Regions from separate parts of the Variovorax sp. PAMC26660 genome, predicted to be linked through region 2. Evidence: riboswitches for the same ligand, from Rfam matches in the RefSeq annotation. Region 2 holds a riboswitch; the other holds the start of a gene.
What was found. Region 2 has a riboswitch for thiamine pyrophosphate ahead of H7F35_RS27840 (purine-cytosine permease family protein). Riboswitches for the same ligand answer to the same signal wherever they lie in the genome.

Region 1: linked by a shared signal. The riboswitch ahead of thiC (phosphomethylpyrimidine synthase ThiC) and the one ahead of H7F35_RS27840 (purine-cytosine permease family protein) in region 2 are both predicted to bind thiamine pyrophosphate.

Annotation. Positions count from the first base shown of each region.
Region 1 covers NZ_CP060295.1:1,692,884-1,707,842, reverse strand. The annotation lists gene aceK (bifunctional isocitrate dehydrogenase kinase/phosphatase) at 1-321, shown strand, start outside; gene H7F35_RS08170 (acetyl-CoA C-acyltransferase) at 401-1,585, shown strand; gene H7F35_RS08165 (glutamate carboxypeptidase) at 1,672-2,922, shown strand; gene H7F35_RS08160 (acyl-CoA dehydrogenase family protein) at 2,961-4,091, shown strand; gene H7F35_RS08155 (metallophosphoesterase) at 4,088-4,921, shown strand; gene iaaH (indoleacetamide hydrolase) at 5,011-6,531, shown strand; gene H7F35_RS08145 (helix-turn-helix transcriptional regulator) at 6,536-7,288, opposite strand; gene H7F35_RS08140 (hybrid sensor histidine kinase/response regulator) at 7,416-9,233, shown strand; gene H7F35_RS08135 (YchJ family protein) at 9,336-9,770, shown strand; TPP riboswitch at 9,797-9,902, shown strand; gene thiC (phosphomethylpyrimidine synthase ThiC) at 9,995-11,881, shown strand; gene H7F35_RS08125 (HAD family hydrolase) at 11,949-12,641, shown strand; gene H7F35_RS08120 (thioredoxin family protein) at 12,707-13,033, shown strand; gene H7F35_RS08115 (D-2-hydroxyacid dehydrogenase family protein) at 13,147-14,142, shown strand; gene H7F35_RS08110 (putative immunity protein) at 14,139-14,606, shown strand; gene H7F35_RS08105 (AraC family transcriptional regulator) at 14,899-14,959, opposite strand, start outside.
Region 2 covers NZ_CP060295.1:5,889,201-5,904,159, forward strand. The annotation lists gene H7F35_RS27810 (TonB-dependent siderophore receptor) at 1-207, opposite strand, end outside; gene H7F35_RS27815 (thiamine phosphate synthase) at 213-1,148, opposite strand; gene H7F35_RS27820 (thiazole synthase) at 1,145-1,960, opposite strand; gene thiS (sulfur carrier protein ThiS) at 1,983-2,186, opposite strand; gene H7F35_RS27830 (FAD-dependent oxidoreductase) at 2,183-3,277, opposite strand; gene thiD (bifunctional hydroxymethylpyrimidine kinase/phosphomethylpyrimidine kinase) at 3,418-4,266, shown strand; gene H7F35_RS27840 (purine-cytosine permease family protein) at 4,211-5,545, opposite strand; TPP riboswitch at 5,622-5,729, opposite strand; gene H7F35_RS27845 (adenylate/guanylate cyclase domain-containing protein) at 5,898-7,811, shown strand; gene H7F35_RS27850 (TetR/AcrR family transcriptional regulator) at 7,798-8,538, opposite strand; gene H7F35_RS27855 (aspartate aminotransferase family protein) at 8,654-9,958, shown strand; gene H7F35_RS27860 (NAD(P)/FAD-dependent oxidoreductase) at 9,955-10,977, opposite strand; gene fdxA (ferredoxin FdxA) at 10,983-11,312, opposite strand; gene H7F35_RS27870 (sulfate adenylyltransferase subunit 1) at 11,352-12,692, opposite strand; gene cysD (sulfate adenylyltransferase subunit CysD) at 12,692-13,645, opposite strand; gene H7F35_RS27880 (phosphoadenosine phosphosulfate reductase family protein) at 13,689-14,321, opposite strand; gene H7F35_RS27885 (DUF934 domain-containing protein) at 14,351-14,746, opposite strand; gene H7F35_RS27890 (nitrite/sulfite reductase) at 14,743-14,959, opposite strand, start outside.

The DNA.
Region 1 (14,959 bases), 3.2 Mb from region 2:
TTCTACGACTACGACGAGATCGAATACGTCACCGACTGCAAGTTCCGCAAGGTGCCCACGCCGCGCAACGAGGAAGACGAGATGAGCGGCGAGGTCTGGTATTCGGTCGGCCCGAAGGACGTGTTCCCCGAGACCTTCGAGCCCTTTCTGCTCGGCAACAGCGACGTGCGCGCGGCCTTCATGGCGCACCACGCCGACCTGCTCGACGCTGCCTTCTGGCAGCACCACAAGGAACGCATCCAGGCCGGCCAGATGCTCGATGTGTTCCCGTACGAAGAGTCGCAGCGCTTCCAGCACGAGGGGCACGCGACGCATTTCTGACACTGGCCGCGGCACGCGCCGCAGCCGACTGCTTCAACGTCAACGCTTTTTGCTTTCACATTCCAGAAGGAGACCTCCCATGTCCGAATCCATCGTCATCGTCGGCGCCGCCCGTACCCCCATGGGTGGCTTTCAAGGCGACTTTTCTTCCCTCTCCGCGCATGACCTCGGTGGCGCCGCCATCAAGGCCGCCGTCGAGCGCGCGGGCATTGCGCCCGAGAGCGTGGGCGAAGTGCTGTTCGGCAACTGCCTGATGGCTGGGCAGGGCCAGGCGCCGGCACGCCAGGCGGCCTACAAGGGCGGCCTGCCCGACAGCGCGGGGGCCGTCACGCTCAGCAAGATGTGCGGCTCGGCCATGAAGGCCGCGATGCTCGCGCACGACCTGCTGCTGGCCGGCACGCACGACGTGATCGTCGCGGGTGGCATGGAAAGCATGACCAACGCGCCCTACCTGATGCTCAAGGGCCGTGGCGGCTACCGCATGGGTCACGACAAGATCTATGACCACATGATGCTCGACGGCCTCGAAGACGCTTACCAGCCGGGCCGCTCGATGGGCACCTTCGGCGAAGACTGCGCGGCCAAGTACAAGTTCACGCGCGAGCAGCAGGACGCCTTTGCCATCGCCAGCGTGCAGCGTGCCAAGGCCGCGACCGAATCCGGTGCCTTCAAGGACGAGATCGTGCCCGTCACCGTGAAGGGCCGCAATGGCGACACCGTGATCTCCATCGACGAAGGCCCGGGCAAGGTCAAGCTCGACAAGATCCCCACGCTCAAGCCCGCGTTCAAGAAAGAAAACGGCACCATCACCGCCGCATCCAGCTCGTCGATCAACGACGGCGCGGCCGCGCTGGTGATGATGACCGAGTCGCATGCCAAGAAGATCGGCGCCAAGCCCATCGCCCGCATCGTCGGCCATGCCACGCACGCGCAGCAGCCCGAGTGGTTCTCCACCGCGCCCGTCGGCGCCGTCGCCAAGCTGTTCAAGAAGACCGGCTGGACCGTGAAGGACGTCGACCTCTGGGAAGTGAACGAAGCCTTTGCGGTGGTGCCGATGGCGCTCATGCACGAGCTTGACGTGTCGCACGACATCGTCAACGTGAACGGCGGCGCCTGCGCGCTGGGCCACCCCATTGGTGCGAGCGGTGCGCGCATCATGGTCACGCTGATCCATGCGCTGAAGGCGCGCGGCAAGAAGCGCGGCGTGGCCACGCTGTGCATCGGTGGCGGCGAAGGCACCGCCGTGGCACTCGAATTGCTATAAAAACAGAGACCGGGAGCGCCCGAAGAAGGGCGTTCGCCGGCTTTTTCATTCAGACAGTCAAAACAATGCGTAGAGCAGGAGATTTCATGCGCCCATCCATCCACCGTACCGCCCTTGCCGCCTTGCTGGCCACCGCCTTCCTGGCACCCGCCGCCAGCTGGGCCCAGAAGCGCGACAACGTGCTGTTCCAGGCCGCCACCGACGAGCAGCCCGCGGTGATCAAGACGCTGGAGAAGCTCGTCAACATCGAAACCGGCACAGGTGACGCCGAGGGCCTTGCCTCCGCCGGCACGTACCTCGAAGGCGAACTCAAGAACCTGGGCTTCACCGTCACGCGCAGCAAGTCGGCCGGCATCGTCGTGGGCGACAACATCGTGGGCAAGATCAAGGGCCGTGGCGGCAAGAACCTGCTGTTGCTCTCGCACATGGACACCGTGTACCTGAAGGGCATCCTCGCCAAGGCGCCGTTCCGCGTCGAAGGCGACAAGGCCTACGGCCCCGGCATCGCCGACGACAAGGGCGGCAACGCCGTCATCCTGCACACGCTCAAGCTGCTCAAGGACTACGGCGTGCGCGACTACGGCACCATCACCGTGCTGTTCAACACCGACGAAGAAAAGGGCTCCTTCGGCTCGCGCGACCTGATCCAGGAAGAAGCCAAGCTGGCCGACTACGTGCTCTCGTTCGAGCCCACCAGCGCCGGCGACGAAAAGCTCTCGCTCGGCACCTCGGGCATTGCCTACGTGCAGGTCAACATCACCGGCAAGGCCTCGCATGCGGGCGCCGCACCCGAGCTGGGTGTGAACGCGCTGGTCGAGGCCTCCGACCTCGTGCTGCGCACCATGAGCATCGACGACAAGTCGAAGAACCTTCGCTTCAACTGGACCATCGCCAAGGCCGGCAATGTGTCGAACATCATTCCGGCCAGCGCCACGTTGAATGCCGACGTGCGCTACGCGCGCAATGAAGACTTCGACGCCGCCATGAAGACGCTGGAAGAGCGCGCGCAGCAGAAGAAGCTGCCCGAAGCCGACGTCAAGGTGCTCATCACCCGCGGTCGCCCGGCCTTCAATGCCGGCGAAGGCGGCAAGAAGCTGGTCGACAAGGCCGTGGGCTATTACAAGGAAGCGGGCGGCACGTTGGGCGTGGAAGAACGCACCGGCGGCGGCACCGACGCGGCCTATGCGGCGCTCTCGGGCAAGCCCGTGATCGAAAGCCTGGGCCTGCCGGGCTTCGGCTATCACAGCGACAAGGCCGAGTACGTGGATATCAGCGCCATTCCGCGCCGCCTGTACATGGCAGCGCGCCTGATCATGGATCTGGGCTCGGGCAAGTAAGCAAGCCAACCGCAAGAAGAAAAGACAGGAGACACGCCATGCTGCTCAGCGCCGACCAGGAAGCCATCCGCGACGCGGTACGCGATTTTTCGCAAGCCGAACTGTGGCCCAACGCCCCCAAGTGGGACCGTGAGCACAGCTTTCCGAAGGAAGCGCACCAAGGCCTCGCGGCGCTGGGTGCCTACGGCATCTGCGTGCCCGAGGAGCATGGCGGCGCCGGCCTGGACTACCTCACGCTCGCGCTGGTGCTGGAAGAAATCGCGGCCGGCGACGGCGGCACCAGCACCGCCATCAGCGTGACCAACTGCCCGGTCAACGCGATCCTCATGCGCTATGGCAACGCGCAGCAGAAAAAGAAGTGGCTTGAGCCGCTGGCGCAGGGCCACATGCTCGGCGCCTTCTGCCTCACCGAGCCGCAGGCCGGCAGCGATGCATCGAGCCTGCGCACCACCGCGCGCAAGGACGGCGACGCCTACGTGATCGACGGCGTGAAGCAGTTCATCACCAGTGGCAAGAACGGCCAGGTGGCCATCGTCATAGCCGTCACCGACAAGGGCGCGGGCAAGCGCGGCATGAGCGCGTTCATCGTGCCGACCGACGCGCCCGGCTACGCAGCGACGCGGCTGGAAGACAAGCTCGGCCAACACAGCAGCGACACCGCGCAGATCAACTTCGACGGCTGCCGCATCCCGGCAGAGAACCTGATCGGCGCCGAAGGTGAGGGCTACAAGATCGCGCTCGGCGCGCTCGAAGGCGGCCGCATCGGCATCGCGGCGCAGAGCGTCGGCATGGCACGCAGCGCCTTCGACGTGGCGCTGGCCTATGCCAAGGAGCGCCAGGCTTTCGGCGGCGCGATCTTCGACCAGCAGGCCGTGGGCTTTCGCCTCGCCGAATGCGCCACGCAGCTCGAAGCCGCGCGCCAACTGATCTGGCACGCCGCGAGCCTGCGCGATGCCGGCCTGCCCTGCCTGAAGGAAGCGGCCATGGCCAAGCTCTTCGCGAGCGAGATGGCCGAACGCGTGTGCAGCGCCGCGATCCAGACGCTGGGCGGCTACGGCTACGTGAACGACTTTCCGCTGGAGCGCATCTACCGCGACGTGCGTGTGTGCCAGATTTATGAAGGCACGTCGGACATCCAGAAGCTGCTGATTCAACGCGCGCTGGCGTGAGCGGGCGCGTCGGACGTCCCTGGGTTCGGATCGGCGCGGCACTTGTGCTGGCGGCGCTGGCTGGCTGGGGCTTCGTCATCGAGCCGCGCTGGGTCGCGGCGCGCGTCGAGCCGTTGAGTTCGACTGCGTGGACCGCGCCCGCGGGCCTGAAAGTCGCGGTCGCGGGTGACTGGCATCTCACCACGCGGTCGGCGTGGCGCATCACCAGCGTCGAACGGGCCGCGCAGATCGTCGAGAAGATCAATGCTGCGCAGCCCGATGTGATCCTTCTGCCCGGCGACTTCCTCGCGGGTTCGGGCGACGACGAGGCGCTGTCCATCGAAGAGATGGCCGCCGTGTTCGGTCGCCTCAAGGCACCACAAGGCGTGTACGCCGTGCTGGGCAATCACGACTGGTGGCATGACGGCAAGCGCACGACCGAGGCCCTGTCCGCGCAGGGCATCCACGTGCTGGAGAACGCCTCGGTGCGCCTGCCCGGTCATGAGGTCTGGGTGGTCGGCATCGGAGACCACTCCACCGGCCATTCGCAACCAGACAGGGCTTTGGCAGGCGTGCCGGCCGGCGCCCCGACGCTGGTCATGATGCATGACCCCTTCAGCTTCGCGACCATGCCGCGTACGCAGGGGCTGGTGGTGGCCTCGCATACGCACGGCGGGCAGATCCGCGTGCCCGGCCATGGCGCGCTGGTTGTGCCCGGTGCGGCGCCGCGCGAATGGGCCTACGGGTGGATCGCGCACAAGAACAAGCGCATGTATGTCACCAGCGGGCTCGGCGTGAGCATCCTCCCGGTGCGCTTCAACATGCGGCCCGAGTGGGTGATGTTCCAGTAGCCGACGCGCCTTCCTGTCATCGGTTTCGATGACAGACAAGCCGGTTGTGCGGGCGCACGATGGCCGCCTCATTCATCGAGGCCATTGCCATGACCGTTTCCAGATTCATCTCTCGCGCCGCACGGTTGACGGCACTGCCATTTGCCGCGGTGCTCGGCCTGCCGGCACAAGCGCAGCCCGCCGCACCCGACATCGCCACGTTGACCGCGAGCCAGGCCGTGCAGCAGCTTTGCGCGGGCACGCTGACCAGCGAGCAACTGGTGACCGCCTACATCGCGCAGGCCAAAGCCAAGGCCAACCTCAACGCCCTCATCACGCTCGACGAAGCGGGTGCGCTGAAGGCGGCGCGTGCGGCCGATGCGCAGCGCAAGCGCGGTGGTGCCTGCACGCCGCTTGCGGGGCTGCCGGTGCTCATCAAGGACAACATCCAGGTCAAGGGCCTGCCCGCGACGGCCGGCACGCCCGCGCTCAAGGGCTTCGTGCCCGACACCGATGCGCCGGTGGTCGCCAGGCTGCGTGCGGCCGGTGCGGTCGTGCTCGGCAAGTCGAACATGCACGAGCTGGCCTTCGGCGTGACCGGCTACAACCCGGCGTTCCAGACCGGGCCCGAGGTGGGCGTGCGCAATGCCTATGACGCGAGCCGCATCGCAGGCGGTTCGTCGTCGGGCAACGGCGCTGCGCTCGGTGCGCGCATGGCACCGGCTGCGCTGGGCACCGACACCGGCGGGTCGGTGCGCATTCCTTGCGCCTTCAACGGCTGCGCGTCGCTGCGGCCCACCATGGGGCGTTATTCGCAGCAGGGCATCGCACCGATCTCGCACACGCGCGACACGGCAGGGCCGATGGCGCAGTCGGTGGCCGATGTCGCGCTGCTCGACCGCGTGATCGCCGGTGGCGTGCCGCTCAAGCCCGCCGACCTGAAGCGCGTGCGGCTCGGCGTGGTGCCAGCCTTCTACGCGAACCTCGATGCGGACACGCGCGCCACCACCGATGCCGCACTGGCCAAGCTGCGCGCGGCCGGCGTCACGCTGGTGGATGTGGAGATGCCGAAGCTGATGGAACTGAACGGTGCCATCGGCTTTCCGCTCGCGCTCTACGAGGCGCACGACGACATGGCGGCCTACCTTGCGAAGTACCGCACCGGCATCGACATCGCACAGCTCGCGGCCGGCATCGCCAGCCCCGACGTCAAGGGCACCTTCGACGCCTTCGTGATCCCGCGCAAGCTGCCGGCACCGAATGGCGTGGTCGATGCAAAGCCGGTCTACGACAACGCCATGCGCGTTGCCCGGCCTGCGTTGCAGAAGCTCTACCGCGACACCTTCGCGAAGAACAGGCTCGACGCACTGGTGTTCCCCACAGTGCCGCGTGTGGCGTTGGCGGCCGCACCCGAAGCCAGCAGCCCCGAGAACTTCGGTGCGCTGATCCAGAACACCGACCCGGGCAGCAATGCCGGCATTCCCGGCGTGCAGTTGCCTTCGGGCCTGGGCGCGACCAGCGGCCTGCCGGTGGGGCTGGAGCTGGACGGTCCTGCAGGCAGCGACCGCCAACTGCTGGCCGTGGGCCTGGCCATCGAAGGCGTGCTCGGCCGCCTGCCTGCGCCGAAGTGATGGGTCAGCGCGCTGGCGTGCCCCAGCCCGCCAGCGCCGAGCGGCGCTCGATGCCCAGCTTGTCGAAGATGCGCCGCAGGTAGGTGCGCACCGTGGGCACGCCCACCGCCATGCGCCGCGCGATCTCCTTGTCGGTCAGCCCTTCGCGCACGCAACAGGCGACCTCTTGTTCGCGTGCGCTCAGCAAGGTCCAGGCGGCTTCGCGCCCATCGCGAGGGGAGGGCAGCGCAAGAGCCGCCGTGCGCTGCGCACGTTGCAGCGCGCCCGCGAAGGCCGGCTCGATCAGGTCGAGCAGCGCCTTCTCGTGATCGCCGAAATCGCCGCGTCCCTTGCGGCGCCAGATGCGCAGGTCGCCCAGTGCCCGTTCGCCCTCGAAGGCATGCAGGTTCATGCCCCAGTGCAGTCCGTCGCGCGAGAGAAAGTCGGTGAAGAACGCGGTGCGCATCAACGCGCGCTGCGGCATCACGTCGGTCACGCGCGTGGCGCGGCGGTGCGACTGCAGCACGAAGGTGATCGGGTCATGGTGCTGGTGCCACTGCGCATAGCGATCGAGGTTGGCGGGGTCCATGTTGAGCGCCACGCGCGCGCCGAAGCTGCCGCTGTCCGCATCCCACACGAAGGAGGCGAACTGGTCCGCATGCAGCAGGTCGAGCAGCGCCCAGCCCAGGCGCTCGCGGGTCTCGCGTTCGTCGCGGTCTTGCGCCAGCAGCGTGAAAACGCCACGCAGCGCGTGCTGTTCAGAGCCTGTCAGGTACATCGCCGCCTCGCTCTTTCATGTGCCGGAGTAAGGCTAACGTTTAGCAAGCGCCGCGCCAATGGTGGATGTCCGGGTGGGTACCCCGGCGTCATGCAATACGCGCAAAATCATGGGCCGGCTTCTGCTCATGCCCTCATCCCCTTCCAGCCCCGTCCGCAAGCCCTTCCTGGGAGTGGTCCTGCGGCGCATACGCGACTACTGGGTCGAGTCGCCCAATGCGAATCCGCTGGTCGACCAGAGCCTTGCGCGGGCCTTCGTGATCGATACCTTCGACACGCCGCTGATGGCGGCCACGGTCGCCGCGATCTTCTGGATTACTTTTCTCGTACTCACCGGCGACCCGGGCGCGCTGGTCTGGGGCGTGCTCGTGCACACCTCACAGTGGCAGCGGCACCGCCACCTGCGCCGCTTCGACCCGGCCAGCATCGAGGTTGCCACGGCCGTGCAGACGCGCCGGCGGCTGGAGCTGCGCATGCTGGTGCCGGGGCTGATCTGGGCACTGGCGCCGTGGCTGTTCTTTCCGCACGACAACCTCGCGCTGATCCTGCTGATGTACTTTTTCATCAGCGGCGTTTCCGGCGTCGTCATTGCGGCGCTGGCGCAGTGGTGGCTGGCGGCCGTGTGCTTCAGCGTGCCGATGTTCATGGGCATGGCGCTGCGGCTGGTGGTCGAGCCGGGCAGCGTGCAGCTCATCATGGGCTGCCTGGTGGTCTCGCAGATGTTTGCCGCGCTCTACTACGCGCGCAAGCAGAACCGGCTGATCGTGGGCGCCATCGAGGCTGGCTTCGAGAAGGCGCGGCTGGCCGATGCGCTGGCGCGCCAGCTCGACCACGTCGCGCACCTGGCGGCGCAGCGCGCGCGCATCTTCGCGGCCGCCAACCATGACCTGCGCCAGCCCATGCATGCGCTGGCGATCTTTGTGGACGCCCTCAACACCCGCACCGCGCCCAGTGCCGACAACCTGCGTTTCATGCGCGACAGCGTCGATGCGCTGCGTGGTTCCATCGACGCGCTGCTCGACATCGCGCAGCTCGACGGCGGCGTTGCGCCGGTGCGGCTGGAGCCCTTGTACCTGGACACGGTCTTCGAGTCGCTGCACGGGCGTTTCGGGGCCCTGGCAGACGCCAAGGGGCTGGCACTGCGCGTGCGCCCGACCGAGGCCGTGGTACGGGCCGATGCGCGCATGCTTGCGCGGGTGCTGGGCAACCTGATCGACAACGCCATCAAGTACACGCCGAGCGGCACGGTCTTCGTGTTCGCACGGCGGCTGCAGCATCCGCGCAATGGCGTGCCTGCCTGGCGCATCGAGGTGCGCGACTCGGGCCTGGGCATCGAGGCGCAGCACCAGGAGCAGGTGTTCGAGGAGTTCTTCCAGGTCGACAACCCGGGGCGCGACCGCAGCCGCGGCCTCGGGCTGGGCTTGTCGCTGGTGGCGAGCATGGCGCAGGTCATGGGCTCGCGCATCGAGGTGCGCACCGCGCCGGGCCGTGGCAGCACCTTTTCGCTGGAGCTTGAAGAAGCGGTGGCGTCGCCCGTGGATGCCGACGTCGCCGTGGCCGATGCGCCGGCCGAGCCCGGGGCGGACCTGTCGCCCGTTCGCATCCTGGTGCTCGACGACGAGCAGCCCGTGCGCGAGGCGATGCGCTCGCTGCTGTGCGGCTGGGGCCACGAAGTGGCGCTGGCTTCCAACCCGCGCGAGGCCCTGCAGCACGGCGGTGTGTTCGACCTGATGCTGAGCGACCTGCGACTGGGCAGCGGCCTCTCGGGGCTGGCCGCCGCGCAGGCCCTGCAGGCGGTCGGCAAGGTGCGCAGCGTGGTCATTCTCACGGGTGAAACCGCCCATGCAACGCGGGCCGAAGTCGAGCGCGCGGGCTATGCGCTGATCTACAAGCCTGCGCAGGCACAGGCCCTGCAGGAAGCCATCGCTGGCAGCCGTCGGGCCTAGGGTGAATCGACATTCAACGGCCCCGTTTGAATGTCGATTCACCCTGGCTCCGGGCTTGCCCCATCGGCACCTCGCCCGCGAGGTGTTCCAATAGCGGTCTTCATGAGCGCCATCGATCCCACCACCGGACCTTGCCCCTGCGGTCGCACCGACCGCCGCGACAAGCCCATCGGCTACGCCTTGTGCTGTGGCCGCTACCTCGACGATTTCGAGAACACACCCGCCCCCGACGCCGAATCGCTGATGCGTTCGCGCTATTCGGCCTTCGTGCTGGAGCGGGCCGAATACCTGCTCGCCAGCTGGCATGCGTCGAAACGGCCGGCCTCGATCGAGTTCGAGCCGGGCGTCAAATGGCTGGGGCTGGACATCCGTTCGCGCTCCGTGCTGGACGCGGACCATGCCGAGGTCGAGTTCGTTGCGCGCCAGCGCAGCGCGGCCACGGGCGCCGCCACGCGCCTGCACGAGCGCAGCCGTTTCGTACGGGAAGACGAGCGCTGGTACTACCTCGAAGGCGACCTGCAGCAGCCCCTGGGTTGACGCACCGGGCCGAGGCTCGCACAATCGGCCTCGCTCCGGGGTGCACACAAGTGGTGTGCTGAGATGGCAAAGCAGCCGACCCGCGAACTTGATCCGGGTCATACCGGCGTAAGAAGAGCTGCACTCCCTGACTTCGGTCCGTCCGTCACCCCCCCCTTCCGTGACGGCCCGAAGGCCCACCGAGCGATTGCGGAGCACCCTTTCCCTCAACAAGGAGTGCCCCGATGAATGCCCCCGACAAGTTCACCTCTTTGCTCTCGCTCACGCGCGAGCCCTTTCCCGCGTCCCACAAGTGCCTGATTCCGGGCAGCCGGCCCGACCTGAACGTGCCGGTGCGCGACGTGCTGCTCACCAACGGCGAGACCGTGTCGCTCTACGACACCTCGGGCCCGTACACCGACGCCAAGGTCGAGATCGACGTGCGCCGCGGCCTGCCCGACGTGCGCGGCGCCTGGGTGATCGAGCGCAATGACACCGAAAGTTACGAAGGCCGCTCGCACCAGGCGCTGGACGAAGGCCTGAAGCACGCCCAGGACCACGACGCCCAGCGCCTGGCCGAACTGCGCGCCGGTGCCGCAGCCCTGCAGCGCACGCCGCGCCGCGCCAAGTCGGGCGCCAACGTCACGCAGATGCACTACGCGCGCCGCGGCATCGTCACGCCCGAGATGGAATACGTGGCGCTGCGCGAAAACGGCAAGCGCGAGTGGATGGCCGAATACCTCGCCAATGAAGAGCGCGCCAAGCGCGTGGCCGGCAACCCGATGGGCGCGAGCATTCCGCGCATCATCACGCCCGAGTTCGTGCGCGACGAGGTGGCCCGTGGCCGCGCGATCATCCCGGCCAACATCAACCACCCCGAAGTCGAGCCGATGGCCATCGGCCGCAACTTCAAGGTCAAGATCAACGCCAACATCGGCAATTCGGCCGTCACTTCCAGCATCGAGGAAGAGGTCGAAAAACTCGTGTGGGCGATCCGCTGGGGCGCCGACAACGTGATGGACCTGTCGACCGGCAAGAACATCCACACCACGCGCGACTGGATCGTGCGCAACAGCCCCGTGCCCATCGGCACCGTGCCGATCTACCAGGCGCTGGAGAAGGTGGGCGGCGTGGCCGAAGACCTGACCTGGGAAATCTTCCGCGACACGCTGATCGAGCAGGCGGAGCAAGGCATCGACTACTTCACCATCCACGCCGGCGTGCGCCTGCCGTTCATTCACCTGACGGCCGACCGCATGACGGGCATCGTGTCGCGCGGCGGCTCGATCATGGCCAAGTGGTGCATCGCGCACCACAAGGAGAGCTTTCTCTACGAGCGCTTCGAGGACATCTGCGACATCATGAAGGCGTACGACGTGAGCTTCTCGCTCGGTGACGGGCTGCGTCCCGGCTCCGGCGCGGACGCCAACGACGAAGCGCAATTCGCCGAACTGCGCACCCTGGGCGAGCTGACGAAGATCGCGTGGAAGCACGACGTGCAGACCATGATCGAAGGCCCGGGCCACGTGCCGATGCACATGATCCAGGCCAACATGGACGAGCAGATCAAGCACTGCCACGAGGCGCCGTTCTACACGCTCGGGCCGCTGACCATCGACATCGCGCCGGGCTACGACCACATCTCCAGCGCCATCGGCGCCGCGATGATCGGCTGGGCCGGCACCGCGATGCTGTGCTACGTGACGCCCAAGGAGCATCTGGGCCTGCCCGATCGCGACGACGTGAAGCAGGGGATCATTGCCTACAAGATCGCCGCGCATGCGGCGGACGTGGCCAAGGGGCACCCGGGTGCGCGCTCGCGCGACGACGCATTGAGCAAGGCACGTTTCGAGTTCCGTTGGCAAGACCAGTTCAACCTGGGCCTGGACCCCGACACGGCGCGCGAATTCCACGACGAAACCCTGCCCAAGGATTCGAGCAAGGTGGCGCATTTCTGTTCGATGTGCGGCCCCAAGTTCTGCTCGATGAAGATCACGCAGGAAGTGCGCGAGTACGCGGCCAAAAAGGGCGTGGCCGAGGCTGCGGCCGTGGCGGCGGGCATGGAGGAAAAGTCGAAGGAATTCATGGCCGGCGGTGGCGAGATGTACATCCCGATCCGTTCGGTTTCCTGAGCGGGCGCCCTGGCGGCGCCGGGGTCATTGCTACCATGGGGCCACTCCCCCGAACCTCCCCAGTGCAATGACTCCATTTCCTTTTGCCGCAGTCCTGTTCGACTGCGACGGCGTCCTCGTGGATTCCGAGCCCATCACCAACCGCGTCCTTGCCGAAATGCTGGGCGAGCTGGGCTGGCACATCACGACCGAAGAGTCGATGAACACCTTCACCGGCAAGGCCGTGAAGGACGAGGCCGCGCTCATCGAATCGAAGACCGGTTTCGCGATCACGCCGGAATGGCTCAAGGCGTTCCGGGCTCGCCGCAACGAAGCCCTGGAGCGCGACCTGGTCGCGATTCCCAATGCGCCTGCCGCCATTCGTGAAATCCACACCAGGCTCAAGGGGCGCATCGCCTGCGCTTCGGGCGCCGACCGCCACAAGGTCGAGCTGCAACTGGCCAAGGTCGGGCTGCTCGACTGCTTCCAGGGGCGCATTTTCAGCGGGCACGAAATGCCTCACTCCAAGCCGCATCCCGACGTGTACCTGGCCGCCGCCGAAGCCCTCGGCGTCGACCCGCGCCGTTGCGCCATCGTCGAAGACACGGTCACCGGCACGATGGCGGGCGTGGCTGCGGGCGCCACGGTGTTCGGCTACAGCACCGGCGAATCCGGCCACAGCGGCCCCGGGCCACTGCTGAGCGTGGGCGCGGTGAAGGTGTTCAGCGACATGGCCGAATTGCCCGCGCTGCTATCGGCCTACCGGCTGCAGGCAGCCTGAGTTTCTGGTGCAATGACGCGACCGACGGCCGCGTCGACGACAGACCCGAAACAGGAGCCAGCCCCATGACATCCGAGTACAAGACCGAGCAACCCGACCGCACGGAGATCGACGCCCTCAAGGGCCCTGCCGTCGTGGAGTTCGGCACCAACTGGTGCGGCATCTGCAAGGCCGCGCAGCCGAACATTGCCGAGGCCTTTGCCAAGTACCCGGACATTCCACGCATCAAGGTCGAAGACGGCAGCGGGCGCCCGCTGGGCCGTTCGTTCAACGTGCGGCTGTGGCCCACGCTGGTGTTCATGCGCGACGGCCAGCAGGTCGCGAAGCTGGTGCGTCCCGAAGACAGCCAGTCCATTGCGGACGCGCTGGCGTCGATCTCGCAGCCAGCCTGACGCACGCACATCGCGCGTCGCAGCGCCTGCTGCTTTCATGAAAATCTGGACGCAATTGCTCAGATAAATTCATTTCTCACGGGCGCCTGTCGCGTCCAGAATCCGCGTTCATGATGAACATCGCGGTACTGGACGACTACTTTGACACCTTGCGCACCCTGCCTTGCTTTCGCAAGCTGGATGGTCACCAGGTCGCGGTCTGGAACGACCATGTCGATGGTCTTGATGTGCTCGCGCGCAGGCTCGCCGATGCCGACGCGGTGGTGCTGATCCGCGAGCGCACCGCGCTCAGGGCTGCATTGCTGGAGCGCCTGCCCCGGCTGCGGCTGATCAGCCAGCGCAGCGTGTACCCGCACATCGACATCGAGGCCTGCACGCGGCTCGGCATCGTGGTGTCGTCGGACCTGCATCCGGGCACCCCGTCGTATGCGGCGGCCGAGCTGACCTGGGCCTTGCTGCTGTGCGCGGCCCGGCAGCTTCCCCAGCAGATGGCGTCGCTGCAGCGGGGCGACTGGCAGGCCGGCGTGGGCTCCACGCTTCGTGGCAAGACGCTGGGTATCTATGGCTACGGCCGCATCGGCGCCACCGTGGCGGGTTACGCTGAAGCCTTCAGCATGAAGGTGCTGGTGTGGGCGCGGCCGGATTCGCTGCAGCGTGCCCTTGCGGATGGACGGCAGCCGGCGCCGGACCGTGACGCCTTCTTTCGGGAATGCGATGCCATCTCGCTGCACATGCGGTTGGTGCCCGGCACTCGGGGCATCGTGCGACGCGAAGACCTCGCACTGATGAAGCCCAGCGCGATCCTTGTGAACACAAGCCGCGCAGGGCTGGTCGAACCCGGTGCGCTGGTCCAAGCCCTCCAGGCGGGGCGTCCGGCGATGGCGGCGGTGGACGTCTACGAAACGGAACCCCTCACCGATCCAGCCGATCCGTTGATCTCCCTGCCCAACGTGGTGTGCACGCCCCACATCGGCTACGTGACGCGCGAGGAATACGACCTGCAGTTCTCCGATGTCTTCGAGCAGATCACGGCCTTCGCCGAAGGTCACCCGACCAACGTGGTCAACCCGGACGTGCTGGGCCACATGCGGAGCGTCGCGGGGTCATGAACGCAGAGCTGCAGCGGCTGGCCGTGGAGGTCGATCTCCAGTCGGAGCGCCAGATGCCGTTGCGCCTGCGTTTCGGCTTTGCGTGCGTACAGCGCGTGCGGCACCTGCTGGAAGCACCGGAGGCCATCGATGCGCTGGACACGCTCGGCGCCTTCCTTGAAGGCCGCTGCGATGCACAGGCGCTGGCGCGGGTGCAGGAACGAATGGCAACTGTCGCGCGCAGCCACCCGGGCTCGGCCTCCATCGATGCGTCGGCGCATGCGGCCGTTTCCGCGACCTATGCCGTGTTCCATGCGGTGACGGGGCATGCGCTTCAGGCGGCGGAGTACGCCGCGTACGCCACGGTCTACGCGTATGGCGCCTATGCCTTGTCGGACCCCGACGCGTTTGCGGAAGAGTTTGCTTGGCAGGTCTCGGAGTTTTGTTCTTTGTCGAAGGGCTGTGCGGTTCCCTTTGGCGCGTGACGCTTTGCTGGGTGCTGTTCAGGGCGACGCCCACGCCGACACGGTGCTCTTTTTCGCGAATGTCCCCCGCTTCGCTCCTCCTTTATTTCGCGAAAAAGAGCCCCGTATCGGCGCGAGCGCTGGACAGGGCAGTCGTTGATCAGCAGTACACCAGCAGCGTGTCCCTGTGCGAATGACACCAGGTGCTCCCCGCAGCGAAATAAAGGAGGAGCGAAGCGGGGGACATTCGCGGAGGGGAGCACCTGGTGTCATTCGCACGCGCCCTGAACAAGAGCGTCAACCAAGCGCCTAACTACAACCCGAGTTGCCGGAAGTCCCGCGGCGCATGCCCCGTCCACTGCAGGAACGCGCGC
Region 2 (14,959 bases):
CGAGATCGGCAGCTCGCGCAGCGGCACGTCGCCGAAGCCGCTGATCTCTGCTTGCGGTGCAGCAGCGCCTTCATTGACGGTGACTTCGGGCAGCGAAGCCTGTTGCGCGTGTGCGCTGCAAGCCGTTGCCAGAAGCACAACGGCAATTGCACGTGAGACGGGTGAGAGCGATTGGATGGACGAAAGGGAGGGGTGGCGTTGGTTCATTCTGTTCAGTTGCCTGCAGCGGCGCTCATGGCCGCCATCCATTGCGCGGCCGTGGCCTCAGGGTCTTCGGCCGCGACCAGCGCGCGCACCACAGCGATCGAGCCGACGCTGGTGGCCAGCACCTCGGGCAGTCGCACGGCATCGATGCCGCCGATGCCGACCTGCGGATAGCCGCGCAGCAGGCGCGCATAGGCCGCAAGCCGGGCCACGCCCTGGGGTGCGGTCGCCATCCGCTTGAGCGTTGTCGGGTACACCGCGCCCATCGCGATATAGCTCGGGCTCACGGCGTCGGCGCGCACCATCTCGGCGTAGCCATGGGTGCTGACACCCAGGCGCAGGCCGGAAGCGCGCAACTGCTGCAGCTCTTCAGGCGAGAGCGCATCGAGGTCTTCCTGGCCAAGGTGAATGCCATAGGCACCCGCAGCGATGGCCACTTGCCAGTGATCGTTGATGAAGAGCAGGGCGCCGGTGCCCTGCACCGCTGCGACAGCCGCCTGCACTTCGCGTTCGACGGCTGCCGCGTCGTCGGACTTGAAGCGCAACTGCACGGTTGGCACGCCGGCGCGCGCCATGCGGCCGACCCATGCTGCATCGGGCAGCACAGCGTAAAGGCCGAGCCGTTCGGGGCAGGGCGGAAAAGCATCGTCGCGTGCAGCGGGCGGAAACGGCCGCAGGCCGAAATCAACAGGGCTGTCGGGCCACAGCGCCGCATCGAATTGGCTCAGCCGCTCGCTTTGTGCGCGCCAGGCGTGGGCGAGGCATTCCGCATCGATCTCGATGAAGCCAAGGGCTGTGCAGGCCTGCTTGGCGCCGCGATAGACCGCATCGTCCGAAGAGAAGTTCGGCGCGCTGACGGGCGCCGAGGTGATGGCACCGAAGCGCAACCCGTGGGCTGCGACGATGGCGTGCGCAATGGCGCGGGCGTCTGGGGCGGTGCTCATGGCGCGTGGTGCCAGAAGGGCGTGCCGAGCACCGGCGTGCTGGGTTGCGCCGCATCCTGCGCAGCCATGGCGCCGGCGCGCCAGGCGGTGCGGCCCGCCTGCACGGCATCGGCGAAAGCGCCTGCCATTGCAACCGGGTCCTGCGCCAGGGCGACGGCGGTGTTGAGCAGCACGCCGTCGTATCCCCACTCCATCACCTGGCAGGCATGCGAAGGAAGACCGAGGCCCGCATCCACCAGCATCGGCACCTTGAGCCGGTCGCGCAGCACTTGCAGTGCGTAAGGGTTGATCGGCCCGCGGCCGGTGCCGATGGGCGCGGCCCAGGGCATCACGGCCTGGCAACCGACGTCGACCAGCCGCTGGCACAGCACCAGGTCTTCCGTGCAATAGGGCAGCACCTTGAAGCCGTCGCGGATCAGCTGCGATGCGGCATCGACAAGATTCAGCGTGTCGGGCTGCAGCGTGTAGTCGTCGCCGATCAATTCGAGCTTGATCCACGGCGTGTCGAACAGCTCGCGCGCCATCTGCGCGGTGGCGACCACTTCCTGCACGCTGTGGCAGCCGGCGGTGTTGGGCAGCACCGGCACGGCCAGGTTGCGCAGCAGCTCCCAGAAGCCGTTGCCGAGGTCGCTGTTGCCCGAGCCCTGATTCGCTGTCTGGCGGCGCAGCGACGCGGTCAGCATCGCGGGCTTCGCGCGCTTCACCGCCGCTTCGAGCAGGTCGGGCGATGGGTAGCGCGCGGTGCCGAGCAGCAGCCGGCTTTGAAAGGTCTCGCCGTAGAGGACCAGCGGATCGTTTGTGTTGTTCGTCATGGGTGTTGTCTCCATCGTTCGTTCAGCCGCCCGTCACGGGGCGAATCACCTCGATGCGGTCGTCGGGTTGCAGCGTGCGCGCCGCATAGGCCGAGCGCGGCACGAACTCGCGGTTCACGGCCACCGCAAACGGCGGCGTGGCATTCAATGCGGCCAGCGCGTCGGTGAGCGTGGCGCTGTCGGGCAGCGCAAAGGGCTTGTCGTTGATCAGGATGTTCATCGTCATGCGTTGTCGGAGGTCTCCATGCCGAAGCTGCGCGCAAGCGTGGCGTGGCCGTGCGCGAGCAACTGCATCGTGGCGTCGAGCAGGGCGGGCGCGATCATGAAGCCGTGGCGGTACAGGCCGTTGATCTGCAGCACGCGCGGCTGCGGCTGGCGAATGGCAGGCAGGTTGTCGGGCAGCGTGGGACGGCACTGCGTGGCGATCTCCACGATGCGCGCTTCGGCAAAACCGCTGTGCACGGCGTAGGCGGCGCTCAGCAGTTCCAGCGTGGAGCGCACGCTGGCGGGCGACATGTCGTCCGACTCGATCTCCGTCGCGCCGATCACGAAGATGTTGCCGGGCTTGGGCGCGATGTAGAGCGGATAGCGCGGATGCACGAGGCGCGTGGGGCGCTGCAGCGTCACTTCGGGCGCATGCACGCGGATCACCTCGCCGCGCACGCCGCGCAGCGCCTGCCACTGGGGCTTGGCGCCCAGGCCGCGGCAGTCGATCACCCAGTCGGGCTGGCCCGGTTGGCCGGGTGAGAAGTCCGCCAGTGCGCGAGGTGATTGCCAGTGCAGGTCGACGTTCGGGCTGCCCTGCAAGGTGGCGAGCAGCGATGCAAGCAGGGCGCGGTTGTCGAGCTGGCCTTCGCCCGGCAGGAACAGGCCCTGCGCGAAACGCTGGCCCAGCGAAGGCTCGAGCGCGGCGATGGCTGTCGCGTCGAGCGTTTGCATCGGCGCGAGTTCGGGGACCTGCGCGCCAGTCGTGGCGAGCACCCGCGCAAGCCGCGAGGCTTCGGCCGCATCCTGCCGGTGCCAGAGCACCAGCGTGCCTTCGCGCTGGAAGAACACGGGCTGTGCGAGCGAGGCCAGCAGTTCGGGCCAGCGCGACAGCGCGTGCTGCCCCATGCGCACGACCGAGACCGGCGCCACGGCCGATTCGGCCAGCGGCGCGAGCATGGCTGCGGCCACGCGCGCGGCCGCACCCTCGGCGTCGGCGCTGCCCGCTTCGTACAGGTCGACCTTGCAGCCAGCCTGCGCCAGCGAAACCGCCAGTAGCCGGCCCATGAGGCCCGCGCCGAGGATGGCGACTGATTGAAATGGCAGGCTCATGGTCTTGCTCCTTCCCCCTCTGGGGGAAGGCTGGGATGGGGGCAGGCAGAGCGCCCAATAGATACGCCGCTTGCCCCCACCCCGACCCTCCCCCGGAAGGGGAGGGAGAAATGCAAGGCAGGTCGCCGATAATTTTCCGTATGACCCAAGGACTTCCCCAGCGCTACGCACGCGTGCTTTCCATCGCCGGTTCCGACAGCGGCGGCGGTGCCGGCATCCAGGCCGATCTCAAGACCTTCGCGGCCCTCGGCTGCTACGGCATGACGGCCATCACCGCGCTCACCGCGCAGAACACGCTGGGCGTGTCGGGCATTCACGGCGTGCCGCCCGATTTTCTGAAGGCGCAGATCCAGGCGGTGATCGAGGACATCGGCGTCGATGCCGTCAAGCTCGGCATGCTGCATACGCCCGAGGTGGTGGAGGTCGTGGCCTGGGCCATCGACCGCTATCAATTGAAGAACGTGGTGCTCGATCCGGTCATGGTCGCCACGAGCGGCGACCGGCTGATCGCCGCGGAGACCGTGCAGGTATTGGTGCGCGAGCTGTTCCCGCGCGCGTTGGTCGTCACGCCCAATCTCGACGAGGCTGCGTTGCTGATCGGCCATGCCATTGACGGGGTGGATGCGCTCGATGGCGCCGCCGACGAACTGCTGGCGCTCGGCGCGAAGGCCGTGCTGCTCAAGGGCGGCCATCTGCCGGGCGACGATGTGGTCGACGTGCTGTTGCAGTCCGATGGCGCTCGCAAGCGCCTGGCCTCGAGGCGCATCGCAAGCCGCAACCTGCATGGCACCGGCTGCACGCTGTCGTCCGCCATCGCGGCGCACCTGGCACTGGGCTTGGCCTTGCCCGAGGCGGTCGAAAAGGCGCGCACGTACATCCTCGGCGCGATGGCCGCCGGCGCGAACGTGCAGATCGGCGCGGGCCATGGTCCGCTCAACCACGGCTTTGCGCCAGTGCCGACGTACCGCCTGCCCGCGACGGGCGGCTGAGCCACGCAAGCACGAAGGTCGCGGCCAGCGTCGGCAATGCCGAGCCCAACTGGGGCGCCCACTTGGCAAGGGCGTGGTACGCCGCGATGCCCGCGATCCAGATCAGCGCCGCGCCGAAGTCGACCTGGCGCGTGCCGGTAGCCACCACCGATTGACCACTGCCCAGGCGCCCGAGGATCACGCCGTACAGCGGCACGAACACCGAACTCAGCAGCAGCAGGAAAGGTTCGAGCGTGTGCATCGGCAGCACCAGCGCCAGTGCAATGCACAGCGTGGCCAGCAGCAGGCCCCAGCGCCGCACGCTCCAGCGCGGCAGCAGGCTGTGGGTGGAGACCGAGCCCGAGTAGACGTCGCCATAGGCGTTGTCGAGTTCGTCGATGAGGATGAGGCCCAGCGCCACCAGCCCGCCCTGTGCGAGCAGCAGCGCGGTGACGAGGCTGACGCCCGGTTCGGCCACGCTCACCACCATCACGCCCAGCGCGTAGCACCAGATATTGGCCAGCGCGTAGCCGATCCAGGTGCCGCTGAACGCGCTGCCCAGACCACCCGTGCTGCGCTTGCCGTGCCGCGCATAGTCGGCCACCAGCGGCAGCCATGACACCGGCATCGCGATCACCAGGTCGAGCGCGCCGAACATGCCCATGCTGCCGTCGCCCGGCCGCGCCCAGAAGGCGTCCAGCCCCTTGGCCTGCAGCCGCGTCGCGAACTGCCAACTGAGCCACAGCAACGACAGCACCACCAGCGGCAGGCCGAATCGGCTGACGAAGCGCCGCACCAGCTTGACCATCGATCCCGCAAGCAGCGCCAGCAACACCGCGCCCCACAGCAGCGTGGTCAGCACGCCGCCCCAAAAGGAGCCGAGCGACGGGCCGAAAGCCAGTTGGCCGATGGCCTGCGTGCCCTCGCGCATGATCACCAGCTCGAAAGTGGTCCAACCCACCAGTTGCACGATGTTGAGCAGCACCGGCAGGCGCGCGAAGGCGCTGCCGTAGGTGGCATGCATCAGGCCGGCGCTGGCCAGTCCGCTTTCGCAGCCCAGCCGCGCGGTCCAGGCCAGCAGGCCGGCGCCGAGGCAGGAGCCCAGCACGATCGCGATGGCCGCGTCGCGCGTGCCCACTGCCGGAACCAAGTAGGCGCCGATCTGCATGACCAGCAGGCCGACGCCCAGGCTGAACCACAGCGAGGCATGGTCATGCCAGCCAAAGACGCGCTTCGACGCGGGCAGCGGCGAGAGCGCCTCGTTGGCGCGGGAAGATTCGTTGTTGTCGTCGTGTGCCATCCGTTTGCTCCAGTGCAAAAGGTTTGGCAGGTGGGCGAGGCTCCAGCGGCTCGGCCGTCGCGCGAGACAACGCGACAGGCCGCCGGACCAGCTTCCCTGCGCGAGGATTACCTCAGTCAGGTTCAAAGGGACTCTCTCAGTCAGCCCCGGAACGGATTCCGGCTCGACACCCCTAGCAATGCACTGCAGCGAACTGCGGCGCGGGGAGGATTTTATCCCTTGCCGGAAAGTGCATCGCCGCGCGTGCCATGGCCATGCTGCGAACGGGAGAAAATCAAGGCCAATAACAAGGGCGCGTTTCAATGCGCGGGAGGGAAACCGTATGGCAGATGATGATTTCAGGCGTTCGGACATGGCAGGGCCTTTGCCGGTCGGCTCCGACAACACTTCGCGAACGCGCATGCGGCGCTTCAGGGTCGATGTCGGCACCATCATCTGCGCCGTCGCGCTGGTGCAATCGCTGCTGCTGGTGGCTTTCGGCTACTGGGCAGCGGAACGGCTGGTGTCGAGGGTGGGTGAGTCCGCGCACAAGGTCAACCACGACCGGGTCGAGGACAACGTGCTGGCCTTCCTCGCCAAGACAGAAGCGTTGGTGCGCGCCATCGCCCACACGCCCAGCCTGCATCCGGCGGGCCAAGACGGCGACCAGACCGCAGAGTTGCTCTGGACCGCGCTGGAGCAGACGCCCGAGCTCGACAGCATCGGCGTGACCAGCGACGACGGCCACCAGTTGATGGCGCTGCGCCAGCCCGTGCCAGCCGTGCGGCAGGTCCTGCGCGATCCGACGTTCAGCACCGAGACGTGGGAATACAAGCAGCCACCCGATTCAGACGGCGACAGCGACCCGAGGCAGCGCTATGCGACGACCCGCATCGAGGCCTTCCGCAGTGACGACGACCCGACGAAGGACGGCGAATACCTGCAAGCCGAGAAGGCGCGGCACGCGGTATGGACCGCACCTTTCCTGCTGCCAGCGGAGAAGGAACTCGGCGTCAGCCACGCGCGGCCGAGCCACCGACGCGACGACGAAGGCGCGCCCCAGACGCTGGTGGTGGCCGCCGACGTGTCGTTGGGCCATCTCTCCAGCCTGGTCCGGCTGTTCGGTGGCACCGGCCATGGCAACAGCGCGTTGCTGAGCGCCGACCACCACGTGATCGCACGTGGCGACCAGCCCCACGTCGTTCGCGTGCTGGAAGATCCACAAGGTGGCGTGCTCGGCGCGCTGCACGCGCACATGCTGGCCAACGGCAGCCGGGGCTGGACCGAAGACACGGCCTTCACCCTTGACCATGAGGGAGCGCGCTACCGGGTGCAGACATCGCTCATCGCGGGCACGGGCTGGCGGCTCGTGAGCTGGGAGCCCGAAGACGCGCTGCTCGGCGGCCTGCATCGCAACGTGCTCTGGTCGCTGCTGCTCACGTTGAGCTTTCTTGCCATCGCGCTCTTCATTTCGCTGCGCCTGTCGAAGCTCGTGACCGCGCCGATCGAAAACCTCTCGCGCACCGCCCGCCGCATCGGGCGGCTGGAACTTGACGACCTGCCGCTCGAGAAGAGCCGGGTGCTGGAAATCCAGCACCTCAACCAGGCGCTGGACGATTCCGCGCGCAGCCTCAAGGCCTTCAGCAAGTTCGTGCCGGTCGATGTGATCAAGCAGCTCATTGCTGATGGCCACACGCTCGCGCCCAGTGGGGCGCCGCGCCGCATCACCGCGATGTTCACCGACGTGGAAGGCTTCACCACTATTTCGGAATCGATGGAAGCCGATGTGCTGATGCGCCAGTTGACCGAGTACTTCAACCTCGCCACAGGCGTGTTCGCACGGCACGGTGGCGTGGTCGACAAGTTCATGGGCGACGGCATCATGGTGCTGTGGGGGGCGCCGGCAGACCTGCCGGATGCGGAGTACCAAGCCTGCGTCGCGTCGCTCGAACTGCACGCCGAGATGAACGAACTCAACCAGAAGTGGCGCGACGAGGGCTTGCACGAGTTCCGCACACGCATCGGCATCCACACGGGTCTCGCGGTGGCGGGTGTGCTCGGCTCCAGCGATCGCCTGTCGTACACGGCCCTGGGCGATGTGATCAACGTGGCGAGCCGCATCGAAGGCACCAACAAGCAACTGGGCACGCGCACGTTGCTCTCCGAGGAAACGTTCGCGGGGCTGCAAGGGCGGCTCGCCACGCGCCGCATCGAGGAACTGGTGGAACTGCGCGGGCGGCAGACGCGGATGGTGCTCTACGAGCTGCTGGAGCCTACGCAGTCCTGATGACCCTGCTGGCGAAAGCTTCCAATCCGTCGATGGTGATCTGCACGTGCCGCTCGAAGCTGCCGTCCAGCGGCACTGTCGTGCCGTTGTCCCAGCGCACGATGAAGGCCTTGTTGGCCAGCAACGGCAGGTGGCGCGTGAGCACCGGGTGGTCGAGCGGGCGAATGGTGTGGACGCGTTCGCGCAGTTCCTCGGCCCAGGCCTGCGTGTTGTCGGAGGGCAGGGGCGAGAACTCCATCGTCACGAAGCCCAGCATGGCCGCGATCACGCAGTTGTAGGCCTCCAGCAGCGATTCGCCCTCGAAGCCGGCTTCGATCAGAGCCGCAAGCACGCCCTCGACAAGCTCGGTCGGCAGGCTGCCGTTCGACACCAACTGGGCGCCGAGCAATTGCGCCACGTTCGGGTGACGCCGCACGGTGGCGCGGCAGCGGCGGAACAGTTCGGCGATCCATGCCTGCCACGTCAGCTTGCCCGCTGACGGCGTGACTTCGGCCATCGCCGTGGCGGCCACCTCGGCGAGCAGCGCTTCGCGCGTGCTCACATGCCAGTGCACCGTGGCCGGATAGACGCCCAGCCGCGTCGCGATCTCGCGCATGCTGAAGGCGCCGAGGCCGAATTCGTCGATGTATTCCAGCGCCGCTTCGGCGATGCGCTGCTTCGTCAACGCAGCGCCGCCTGCTGGGCGACCGGCGGTCCTGGGCGGGGGCTTGGCAGGTGTTTTCTTCATGGAAGCCGCCATTGTGCAGGCGATCAATTAATCGTATAAATAATATTAATTGAGCATTGATCAATTAAATGCGCCGCAAACGCCCGGACGTACCACCATCGAGAGGACATCTTCCATGACCGACACCGCGATCAACAAGGCCCTTGAGAAGGCGCACCGGCAGTTCACCGAGAGCAACCCGGTGAGCCTGCGCCAGTTCGAGGAACAAGCGCGCTACATGCCTGGCGCCAACAGCCGCTCGGTGTTGTTCTACGCACCGTTCCCTCTCACCATCGCAAAAGGCGAGGGTGCTGCGCTCTGGGACGCAGACGGCCACCGCTATGCCGACTTCATCGCCGAATACACGGCCGGCGTCTACGGCCACTCGGCGCCCGAGATCCGCGATGCCGTCATCGAGGCGATGAAGAGCGGCATCAACCTCACGGGCCACAACCTGCTCGAAGGGAAGCTCGCCCAAGTCATCTGCGAGCGCTTTCCGCAGGTCGAGCAATTGCGCTTCACCAACTCGGGCACGGAGGCGAACCTGATGGCGCTCACCGCGGCGCTGCATTTCACGGGGCGCCGCAAGATCGTGGTGTTCTCCGGTGGCTATCACGGCGGCGTGCTGGGGTTCGGCGCGAAGCCGTTGCCGACGACAGTGCCTTTCGACTTTCTGGTGTTGCCCTACAACGACGCGCAGACCGCACGCGAGCAGATCGACGCGCACGGGCCGGAAATCGCGGCCATCCTGATCGAGCCGATGCAAGGGGCCAGTGGCTGCATTCCGGGGCGTCTCGACTTCCTGCAGGCACTGCGCGACGAGGCCACGCGTGTCGGTGCACTGCTGGTCTTCGACGAAGTCATGACCTCACGCCTGGCGCCGCACGGCCTGGCGAACAAACTCGGCATTCGCTCCGACCTGACGACGCTGGGCAAGTACATCGGCGGCGGCATGTCTTTCGGCGCATTCGGTGGACGCCGCGACGTGATGGCGCTGTTCGACCCGCGCACGGGGTCGCTCGCGCACTCGGGCACCTTCAACAACAACGTGATGACGATGGCGGCTGGGTATGCGGGCCTGACGAAGCTGTTCACGTCCGAGGCGGCGGGCGCGCTGGCCGACCGGGGTGACGCCATGCGCGCGCGCCTCAACGCGTTGTGTGCGAAAGAGGGCGTGGTCATGCAGTTCACCGGCCTGGGTTCGCTGATGAACGCGCATTTCGTGAAGGGCGAAGTCTTGCGCTCCGAAGACCTGGCGGCGGTCGACGGGCGCCTGCGGCAACTGCTGTTTTTTCACCTGATCGGCCAGGGCATTTATGCCTCGCCGCGCGGCTTCATCGTGCTGTCTTTGCCGGTGACCGATGCGGACATCGATCGTTTCGTTGACGCCATCGGCAGCTTCATCGGTGAATACCGGCCGCTGCTGGCGGCAATTGCCTAGCGCGGAACGGTCACGCCCAGCAGCTCGTGCAGGCGGGTGCTGGTGGTCGTGTACTGCAGCGGCACGGCCTTGCCGGGGAACACGATGGCCGTGGCGCCCCAGGCGGCCAGCGTGGCTTCATGGAAGCCGCAGACGATGAGCTTCTTCTTGCCCGGATAGGTGTTGATGTCGCCCACCGCGAACACGCCACGCTCGCGCGTTTCGTATTTCTCGGTGTCGACAGGCACCTGCTTGCGCTCGAGTTCCAGTCCCCAATCGGCAATCGGGCCGAGGCGCGGCGAAATGCCGAGGCAGGCGACCAGCGCATCGAGCGGCAGCTCGACGGTCGTGGTGTCGGGCGTGGTGATCTGCAGTTGCTTGCCGTCGAAAGCTGTCGGCTGGCCGACCTTGAGGGCCAGCTTGCCCGCCGCTACGAGGGCACGCATCGATGCCACGGTGCCTTCGTCGGCCTGGAAACCGTCGCGTCGGTGAACCAGCGTGACCTGCCTGGCCGTCACCGTGAGGGCAATGGCGGTTTCCAGCGCGATGTCGTCGCCACCGTTGACCACCACCGTCTGGCCGGCAAAGCGGTCCAGCGAATCGGGGTGATAGAAGAGGGATGAGCCCTCGAAGTGCTCGATGCCTTCAACGGCGATGCGCTTGGGCACGAAAGCCCCGACACCCGCCGCGATGAACACGGTTTTCGCCAGAAAAGACGTGCCGGCCGACGTGGTCATCAGCAGCCGTCCATCGGCCTGCCGGGCCAGCGTTGCCACCTGCTCACCAAAGTGAAACTGCGGCTTGAACGGCGCCACTTGCTGCAACAGCGATTGCGCGAGGTCGCGCCCACTGGTCACCGGCGTGCCGGGAATGTCGTAGATGGGCTTGTGGCCGTACAACGCCACGCACTGGCCGCCAGCGGCGGGCAGCGCATCGACGATGTGGCAGGAGATTTCAAGCAGGCCCAGCTGGAAGGCCTGGAACAGCCCGACAGGGCCGGCACCGACGATCAGTGCGTCGGTTTCGATAGGGGAGGCCAAGGTGCTCAGCGCACCAGCTCCCCAACTTTATCGGTCTTGTCTTTCCAGTCGTCGGCATCAGGCAGCGCGGGTTTGCGCTTGGTGATGCTCTTCCAGCCGTCGGCCAGAGCCAGCTCGGCGTTGATCTTGATGAAGGCGATCTGGTTGGCCGGGAGGTCTTCCTCGGCATAGATCGCGTTGACCGGGCATTCGGGGATGCAGACCGCGCAATCGATGCACTCGTCCGGGTCGATCACCAGCATGTTGGGACCTTCGCGGAAACAGTCCACGGGACAAACGTCCACACAGTCGGTGTATTTGCAACGGATGCAGGCTTCGGAGACGACGTGGGTCATTTGTCTTTTAACGTCAGTGGTCGGGGAAAACCCGAGATTTTAGGCCTTTGCGGCGGCGGGCTGCACGAGCACGGCAGCAGCGGTCTTGTGGGAGGCCGTATCGACCAGCACCAGGGAGCCCAGCGCACGCGATTGCGCGAAGGGCAACACAGCCAGCGGCTGCTGCAGCGCGAGCACCACATCACCGATGGAATTGGCTTCCAGTTGCGTGGTGGGCTCCGATTCGAGCGTCGTGATGTTCACGCGATCGACGATGCGCGCCACCTTGGCCTTGACCCAGCGATGGCCCTGCAGCGCCCAGTACACGCGGCCCGCAACCAGCGGCTCGTCGTCGAGCCAGGCCACGGTGGCCGTGATCTCGCGCACCGGCTCGAAGGCGTCAGGCGCCAGCAGCCAGTCGCCGCGCGACACATCGACCTCGCGGTCGAGCACGATGCCGGCGCTGTGGCCCGCATGCACCGACTTCGGCTGGCGGGTGTGGCTCAGCACCTGGGCGACGGTCGCCGTCTGGTTGCTCGGCAGCACGGTCACGCGCTGGCCGGGTTCCACATGGCCCGAGGCCACGCGGCCCCAGAACACGCGGCGGCCCTGCGAGGTGTCGGCCGAGGAAGAGAATTTTTCGACCCACTGCACCGGGAAGGCGAAGGGCACGGCCTCGTCCTGCGCGGTGACCGGCAGTTCTTCGAGCAGTTCAAGCAGGCTCGGACCTTCGTAGCCAACCCAGTCGGCATGGCGCGTGGCCACGTTCCAGCCCTTGAGGGCAGAGATCGGCACGATGCCGGCCACTTGCACGCCGGCCGCTTCTGCAAAGGCGTTCAGCGCGGTCGAGATGCGCTCGAAGGCGAGGCCGGCGTCGCCGATGGCGTCGAGCTTGTTGACTGCGAACACGATCGACTGCACACGCAGCAGGTTGGCCAGCAGCGTATGGCGGCGGGTCTGCGGCAGCAGCTCGCGCTTGACCACGGTGCCGTCTTCCACTTCGGCGGCCCAGGCCAGCTTGGTTGCATCGACCAGCACCACGGCCGCATCGGCAGCCGAAGCGGCGGTGACCATGTTGCGCGTGTACTGCTCATGGCCCGGCGCGTCGCCGATGATGAACTTGCGCTTGGCGGTCGAGAAGTAGCGGTAGGCCACGTCGATCGTGATGCCCTGTTCGCGCTCGGCCGAGAGGCCGTCGGTCAGCAGGGCGAGGTCGGTTTCACCGCCGCGCTGCACGCCGGCGAGCTGGTCTTGCAGCACGGTCTTGCTGTCTACCAGCAGGCGGCCGATCAGCGTGCTCTTGCCGTCGTCGACCGAGCCGCAGGTGATGAAGCGCAGGGCGGTGCCGGTGTCGCCGTGGACGTCGGTGGTGACAGGGGTTGCAGCAGTCGTCGCGCTCATCAGAAGTAACCGTCTTTCTTGCGTTTTTCCATCGAAGCTTCGGACGTCATGTCGTCCATCCGGGTGGCGCCGCGTTCGCTGACATCGACCGTGAGCGTTTCCAGCACCACGTCGCCCGCATCGGCCGCGAGGCTCTCGACCGGGCAGGTGGTCGTGATGTCGCCCACGGTGCGAAAGCGCACGTCGCGCACCTGCACCGTTTCGCCGTCGCGCGGCGGGGTCAGTTCGGTCACGGGCACCAGCAGGCCGCGGCGCTCGACCACTTCGCGCTTGTGCGTGTAGTAGATCGACGGCAGGCCGACGTGCTCGCGCTCGATGTATTGCCACACGTCGAGTTCGGTCCAGTTCGAGATCGGGAACACGCGGAAGTGTTCGCCGGAGGCAAGGCGCGTGTTGAACAACGTCCACAGCTCGGGGCGCTGGTCCTTGGGCTGCCATTGGCCGAAGCTGTCGCGGTGCGAAAAGATGCGTTCCTTGGCGCGCGCCTTTTCTTCGTCGCGGCGGGCGCCGCCGATGAGCGCGTCGAAGCGGAATTCTTCGATGGCTTCAAGCAACGTCACCGACTGGTGCGCATTGCGCGATTCGCCGGGGTGCGCCAGGCGCACGGTGCCGCGCTTCATCGAGTCTTCGACATTGCGCACGATGAGTTCGGCGCCCAGTTCCTTCGCACGCTGGTCGCGGTAGGCCGTCACTTCGGGGAAATTGTGGCCTGTGTCGATCATCAGCAGCGGATACGGAATGCGACCCGCGCCGAAGGCCTTCTCCGCACACTTGAGCAGCACCAGCGAGTCCTTGCCGCCCGAGAACAGCAGGGTGGGGCGCTCGAAGGCGGCCGCCACTTCGCGCAGGATGAAGATGGTTTCTTCTTCCAGCGCATCGAGGTGCGTGTTGGACAGGTGCGCAGGAGAGTGCATGGGCGGCAGCAGCAGATCGGTTTCGGTACGGGCGTTCATCGGGTGGTGTGCTGAATGCGAAGGGTGGGTGAGGCGTTGGCGCTCAGTGTGAGAGATGCAATCCGCACTCGCGGTTGTCTTCGCCCTTGGTCGGGTCTACGTAGTCGAAGTTGTTCGGCAGGCCATGGGCCTCGCAGTATTCGTACAGCTCCTTGGACGACCAGTGCAGCAGCGGCGCGACCTTGATCAGGCCGTCCGGGTTGACGCTGACCGGGTCCATCTGCGCACGCACGGCCGTGTCGGTGGCACGAAGCGCGGTGAACCAAACCTTCGGCGCTGTCTCGCGCAGCGCGCGGGCAAAGGGCTCGAGCTTCACCTCTTCGGTGAAAGCGGCATGGCGCGGATCGTCGAGCGCCGGCGTTTGGCCCTCCACCGCTTCGCGATGCGCACGCGAGCGGCGCGGCAGGTAGATGTGCAGATCCAGGCCCAGTTGCTTCGTCACTTCATCGGCAAAGCGGTAGGTGGCCTCGGTGTTGTAGCCGTTGTCCATCCAGACCACGGGAACATTGCGCCTGGCACGCGTGACCATGTGCAGGATCACCGCTTCGAAGGGGCGGAAATTGGTGGTGATGATCGCGGGCTGGCCCAGGCCGATGGCCCAGTCCACCAAGCCCTCGGCGTTGCGGCCGAGGTCGGTGTTGATGCGTGTGAAGTCGATGTCCGTGGCGATGCTCATGTCGAAGGTTCCGATGCGCTTTCGGGTGCTCAGTTGCCGGCCACGAAGTGCGGCGCGGTCTTCACTGCGTCGCCCTGGTAGAAGGCGGCAAAGCGGTCGAACTGGCGCTGCGCGTCGGAGGCGTCCACCCCTTCCTTCAGCACGGCGCTCGAGAAGCCGGTGCGTTCCATCTGCACCAGTTGGTCGATCAGCACGTCGCCCGTGGCGCGGATGTCGCCCGTGAAGCCCAGGCGGCGGCGCAGCAGGAAGGCCTGGCTGTAGGCGCGGCCGTCGGTGAATTTCGGAAAGTTCAGGTCGATGCGCTCGATGTCGGCCAGGCACATCTCGATGGCGAGCGGATCGGCATCGTTGGCGAGCTGCAGCACCTTCGGGTCGCCATCGTCGATGTGATCTTCGGCGGCCAGAATGTTCAGGGTCTTGTTCATGCTGCTTCCTCCACCTTGAATCGCGCACCGTTGGCCGCGGCCTTGAACGGGTCCGGACCTACGCGGCGCAGCGTGTCGATGAAGGTCTCGCCGCCTTCGCGGGTGTCTCGGTAGGTGGTGAGCACGGCCTCGATCACGCCCGGCACTTCGGCCGCCGAGAACGAGGGGCCCACGGCCTTGCCGGCCACGGGCGCGCCGCTGAGCGCGGAACCG